Regions from separate parts of the Staphylococcus piscifermentans genome, predicted to be linked through region 2. Evidence: riboswitches for the same ligand, from Rfam matches in the RefSeq annotation. Region 2 holds a riboswitch; the other holds the start of a gene.
What was found. Region 2 has a riboswitch for lysine ahead of CKV71_RS06185 (amino acid permease). Riboswitches for the same ligand answer to the same signal wherever they lie in the genome.

Region 1: linked by a shared signal. The riboswitch ahead of CKV71_RS07450 (aspartate kinase) and the one ahead of CKV71_RS06185 (amino acid permease) in region 2 are both predicted to bind lysine.

Annotation. Positions count from the first base shown of each region.
Region 1 is NZ_LT906447.1:1,580,830-1,584,268, reverse strand. It holds gene CKV71_RS07455 (ABC-F family ATP-binding cassette domain-containing protein) at 1-643, shown strand, start outside; lysine riboswitch at 964-1,140, shown strand; gene CKV71_RS07450 (aspartate kinase) at 1,224-2,426, shown strand; gene CKV71_RS07445 (aspartate-semialdehyde dehydrogenase) at 2,509-3,439, shown strand, end outside.
Region 2 is NZ_LT906447.1:1,335,442-1,338,880, reverse strand. It holds gene CKV71_RS06185 (amino acid permease) at 1-1,352, opposite strand, end outside; lysine riboswitch at 1,445-1,619, opposite strand; gene thrS (threonine--tRNA ligase) at 1,678-3,439, opposite strand, start outside.

The DNA.
Region 1 (3,439 bases), 250 kb from region 2:
ATTCGTAGAAAATCTTTCTAAAACAATCGATGGTGAAAAAGTATTAGATAACATTTCATTTACAATGGATCCAAATGATAAAGCGGTATTAGTCGGCGACAGTGAAATTGCTAAAACTACTTTATTGAAAATCTTAGCGGGTGAAATGGAACCAGATGAAGGTAGCGTCAAATGGGGCGTTACAACTTCACAAACCTACTTCCCTAAAGACAATTCAGAATACTTTGATGGTGTAGACATGACCTTAGTAGATTGGTTACGCCAATACGCACCTGAAGATGAACAAACTGAAACATTCTTGCGTGGTTTCTTAGGCCGTATGTTATTCAGCGGCGAAGAAGTTAAGAAAAAAGCCAGTGTCTTATCTGGTGGCGAAAAAGTACGTTGTATGTTAAGTAAGATGATGTTATCAAGCGCTAATGTACTTTTAATGGATGAACCTACTAACCACTTAGATTTAGAAAGTATTACAGCAGTGAATGATGGATTGAAATCATTTAAAGGTTCTATCATTTTCACTTCTCATGACTTTGAATTTATTAACACTATTGCTAATCGTGTTATTGATTTAAATCCTCAAGGTGCTGTATCTAAAGAAATCAGTTATGAAGAATATCTCAAAGAAACAGGCGTTTTAAGCTAAATATATACTATTATATTACGGACTGGGGCATTAATCTGCCTCAGTCCGTAATTTCTGTATTGGCAGTAGCTATCTGAATAGAAAATGCGCTTGTTTCAAGCTTTTTTCTATGTTTTAATTAAGCATTTTAGGTTATAATGTTTCTAGCAAGGTAATGATGAATGCAAATTGGATAACGCCGTACTATTATAGAAATTACACTAATTGAGTAAATGGATTTCAGAATAGAGGTTTTTTTCAGTAAATTTTTAAAAATCTTATTTTTTTGGTTTACTTCTCAATTTGAACTATGTATAATGTGAGTCATACTAATTAAATAAATATTTTGATGAGGCGCATCAATCAAGAGTATTTGTTGTACTAACTGTCTGCTTACAGTCGGCAAAGAAAGGGTGAGATGCCGAAGTGATTATAAAGGCAAGTTATAATCGCTGGACTTTCAGGTTAAGAGCTAACAGTCTGTCATTATTACCAAATAATGGAGTGCATCACTTGTATATAAATCTACGAGCAAGTTCGCATTCCGGACTTGCTTTTTTATATATGTGATTCTCCCCTATTATCGAGGAGGATATTAAAAATGAAGAGAAGTGTTTTAAAGTTCGGCGGTTCGTCGGTCAGTGATTTTACGAAAATTAAAAATATTGCTGAAATGCTGAAAGATAGAATAGAAAATGACGAACAATTAATTGTAGTTGTCAGTGCAATGGGGAAAACCACTGATCAACTCATGGAAAATGTTGCTGCTTTGACAGCTGAACCTAAACAGCAAGAACTTGCCCTTTTGCTTACAACGGGCGAGCAGCAAACGGTCTCCTACCTGTCGATGATATTAAATGATATCGGAGTGAATGCGAAAGCAATGACAGGTTATCAAGCCGGCATTAAAACAGTAGGACATCATTTGAAAAGTAGAATTGCTGAAATTAATCCAGAAACTTTCGACAAAGCCTTTGAAACCAATGATGTTTTAGTAGTAGCTGGTTTCCAAGGAATCAATGAGGAATTTGAACTGACGACATTAGGTCGCGGCGGTTCAGATACTACTGCAGTTGCACTTGCAGCAGCTAACCAGACACCTTGTGAAATCTATACAGATGTCGACGGCGTTTATGCCACCGATCCTAGAGTATATAAAGATGCAAAGCGCTTAAGTATAGTCTCTTATGAAGAGATGATGGAAATGAGTGCACTAGGTGCAGGTGTATTGGAAACGCGCAGTGTCGAGTTAGCAAATAATTATAATATCCCATTATATTTAGGCAGAACATTATCAAACGTGAAAGGAACATGGATTATGTCACAAACAGAAATTTTAGAGAAGAAAGCAGTTACAGGAGTAGCGTTAGATACACACATGATGCATGTAACTATCAGCTATCCCCTTTCTGATAATCAATTACTGACAGCATTATTTACTGAATTAGAAGAAGGACAAGTTAATGTAGATATGATTTCTCAAATCGTTAATCTAGACGGCTTACAGCTTTCTTTTTCAATTAAAGATACTGATCTTACCCAAATTAAAGGGATTTTAGAAAAATTATCAGAAAGTTACAAAGCTTTAGATTATAATTTAAATGATGAATACGTCAAAATTTCTTTAATCGGTTCTGGTATGAGAGATATGTCAGGCGTAGCTTCTAAAGCATTTATCAGTCTCATTAACGCAGGTATTCCTTTTTATCAGACCACGACATCAGAAATCAGCATTTCTTACGTGATTGATGCTAAAAACGGTGAACGTGCTGTAGAAGAGTTATATCAAGCGTTTGATATATAAAGTTATCCGTTACACAGCAACTTAGAACAACATGAGGAAGGATTTCTCTTCCGTCTTAAATAATAAAATGGAGTGAAAAAATATGACAAAATTGGCAATTGTAGGTGCAACAGGTTTAGTAGGAAGAAAAATGCTAGAGACAGTAGATCGTAAAAATGTTCCATTTGATGAACTCGTATTATTTTCATCACCTAAATCAGCGGGTACTGAAATTGAGTTTCAAGGTAAAACTTATACTGTGCAAGAATTAACAGATGAAGCAGCCAGCGAACATTTCGACTATGTCTTAATGAGTGCGGGCGGAGGTACAAGTGCACACTTCTCTCCTATTTTTGAAGAAGCAGGGGCAATTGTAATTGATAACTCTAGTCAATGGAGAATGCACGAGGACATTGACTTAGTTGTACCTGAAGTTAATGAACCGAAATTTACACGCGGTATCATTGCGAATCCGAACTGTTCAACAATACAATCTGTAGTTCCATTAAAACCATTAGAAGATCAATTCGGATTGAAACGTGTGGCCTATACAACATATCAAGCAGTTTCAGGTTCAGGGGTTGCAGGTCGCGAAGATTTATTAAATGGAGAAAAAGGAGAAGCGCCTAAAGCTTATCCTCACCCAATCTCCAATAATGTTCTTCCGCATATCGATGTCTTCTTAGAAAATGGTTATACAAAAGAAGAACAAAAAATGATTGATGAAACGCGTAAAATTTTAAACTTGCCTGATTTAAAAGTAACAGCAACTTGTGTACGTGTTCCAGTACAAGACAGCCATAGTGTTGAAATGGACGTTACGCTTGATAAACCTGCTACTGTTAAAGAAATTCAAGATTTATTTGCAAATGATGACCGTGTGGTACTGGTAGATAATCCTGAAAATAATGAATATCCATTAGCCATCAATTCTACTGGTAAAGATGAAGTCTTTGTCGGACGTATCCGTAAAGATGATTCCTTAGAAAATACTTTCCATATTTGGGTAACTTCAGACAATCTATTAAAAGGCG
Region 2 (3,439 bases):
CTATTTGGATCAAAATCACCTGTTTTAATGAAATCAACATCTTGTCCAATGATTACGATAACACATAATATGCCTGCAAAAATCGGACCGAATGGGAACCATTTTGCTTTGTATTTCAATTCGTATTTACTGTGCTGCTGTACATTAAATGCACGACGGAAACGATAATGACTTACTGCAATTCCGACCCATGCGATAAAGCCTGTCATACCACTTGCTGCTACAATATATTCATAGGCATCTCCACTTAATTTTTGCACTAGGAAAATAAGTACTACTACAAGTCCTGTAGCGAATAGTGAGATATAAGGCACCCCGCTATTAGACGTTTTACCGAAGGCTTTCGATGCAAGTTTGTCTTTACTCATTGAATATAACATTCTTGTAGAAGCATACATTCCTGAGTTACCAGCCGATAATACGGATGTTAAGATAACGGCATTCATAAATGATGCTGCAAATGCCAATCCTGCATTTTTGAAAACTAATGTAAATGGTGAAGTAGCAATGCTATCTCCACCACCCATAAGTGCTGAGCTTGAGTATGGAATTAACATACCAATAATGAAAATAGCTAAGATATAGAATAACAAAATTCTCCAAAACACTTGTTTAATCGCTTTCGGTACGGCTCTTTCAGGGTTCTCAGACTCTCCTGCAGTAATACCGATTAATTCAGTACCTTGGAACGAGAATCCAGCAATTAAGAATACACCTAATATAGATAATAAGCTTCCACCTAAACTACCTCCAAGAATTGGGCCATCACCAGATGTAAAGACTTCAAATCCGATAAATTTACCGCCCATAATACCGAAAATAGTTAACAAGCCGATAATGATAAAGATAATAACAGTTACCACTTTAATAAGCGCAAACCAATACTCACTTTCACCGTAAACTCTAACTGATAACGAGTTCAAAGCAAAAATAATGATAATAAATAGTACGCTCCAGCCCCAAGCCGGCATTATTTTCATTGGTTCCCAATACTGAATCACTTGTGCAGCAATTGTAACGTCTGCCGCTACAGTGATGACCCAGTTAAACCAGTAATTCCATCCTAATGCAAATCCAAGCGATGGATCGACAAAGCGTGTCGCATAAGTACTGAACGAACCTGAAACCGGCAAATAAGTGGCCATTTCTCCAAGTGATGTCATTAAGAAGAATACCATGATGCCAATAATTGAGTATGCAAGTAAAGCCCCTAACGGCCCTGCATCATGAATTGCACCGCCAGATGTCATAAATAAACCTGTTCCGATACATCCGCCAATCGCAATCATGGAAATATGGCGATCTTTCAGGCCTCTTTGAATGCCTGCATCTTGACTAGTTTTATTTTCCATAAACGTTTCCTTTCCTAGGATTAGAGGCTTGCAAAAAATAAAAAAACAATGATTGCAATTCCTAGATATGCAACCATTGTTTGACTTTATAAATATACGGTAGCACATCACATTTTGTGACAGTCCAGTTTCTATTCGAAAACTGTCCCAATATACAATAGTTATGGTTATTATATATTTCGGCATCTTTGCCTTTGACTCATTCAACCTACGCTCCACACAGCTTCTGATAAGTTACTCATCAAAGATGCAACCTCTAACACTTTTTTTAATATTTATTCAACTACATTGTAATATACCTTAATACCTCAGTTATTTCAAGGTCTTATTGTTGTCTTTGTTTTTTTAAACGAATTTCATCAACTAAATTCCAAATAAATTCATCTTTTTCTACAGTTTCTTGATCTTTAGAACCGTATTTTCTAACGTTTACTTCATTATTTTCAATCTCTTTATCACCAATTACAAGTTGATAAGGAATTTTATGCATTTGTGCTTCACGAATTTTATATCCCATTTTTTCATTACGATCATCGATTTCCACACGTACGCCTTGAGATTTCAATTCATCTTGAATTTGTCTTGCATAGTCGTAATGTAAATCAACGTTTACCGGAATAATTTCAACTTGTTTTGGTGCTAACCAAGTTGGGAATGCCCCTTTTGTTTCTTCAGTTAAGAAGGCAACAAAACGTTCCATTGTTGAAACCACACCACGGTGAATGACTACAGGACGATGTTCTTCACCATCTTTACCGATATAAGCAAGTTCAAATCTTTCAGGCAATAAGAAATCAAGTTGCGCTGTTGATAATGTTTCTTCTTTACCCATTGCTGTTTTAACTTGGACATCCAATTTAGGGCCATAGAATGCCGCTTCACCAATCGCTTCTTCATATGGCAAGCCCATTTCATCGACCGCTTCTTTCAACATCGCTTCTGCTTTTTCCCACATTTCGTCATCGTCAAAGTATTTTGCTTTGTCTTCAGGATCACGATAGCTTAATCGGAAGCTGTAATTTTTAAATCCGAAGTCTTCATATACATCAAGAATTAATTCAACAACTCGCTTGAATTCTTCTTTGATTTGATCAGGTCTCACAAAGATATGAGAGTCATTTAAAGTCATACCGCGCACACGTTGTAAGCCTGATACAGCACCACTGGCTTCATAACGATGCATTGTACCTAATTCTGCAATTCGGATTGGTAATTCTCTGTATGAATGTGGTTTATTTTTATAAATCATCATGTGATGTGGACAGTTCATTGGTCTCAAGACCATTTCTTCTGTTTCATCCAATTTCATTGGCGGGAACATGTCGTCTTGATAATGTTCCCAGTGTCCAGAAGTTCTATAAAGGTCAACATTAGCCAATACTGGAGTATATACATGGTCGTAACCTAATGCCACTTCTTTATCTACAATATAGCGTTCGATTTCACGACGGATTGTGGCACCATTCGGCAACCATAATGGCAACCCTGCACCTACAAGTTGACTATTCATAAACAAGTCTAATTCTTTACCGATTTTACGATGATCGCGTTCTTTACGTTCTTCCAACATTTTCAAGTGTGCTTTTAAATCTTTTTTATCGAAGAAAGCAGTACCATAAATACGTTGTAGCATTTTATTGTTGCTGTCGCCTCTCCAGTAAGCACCTGCAGTTGATAATAATTTGAATTCTTTAATTTTAGAAGTAGATGGAACATGGACCCCGCGGCATAAATCAGTAAATTCGCCTTGTGTGTATAATGTTACTGATTCGTCTTCTGGAATTGCATCTATTAATTCCAATTTATAAGGATCGTCTTTAAAGAATTCTTTTGCTTCTTCACGACTCACTACTTTACGTTCAATTTTATAATTTTCATTCACAATTTGTTTCATTGTTTTTTCAATTTCAGGAAAATCATCTGAAGAGATTTTGACATCTGTATCGAAATCATAATAGAAGCCTCCGTCAATTACTGGTCCTACTCCGAATTTCACATCTCCATACAAACGTTTTAATGCTTGTGCCATTAAGTGGGCAGTAGAATGACGTAAAACTTCTAAAGCTTCGTCACTTCCTGGAGTTACA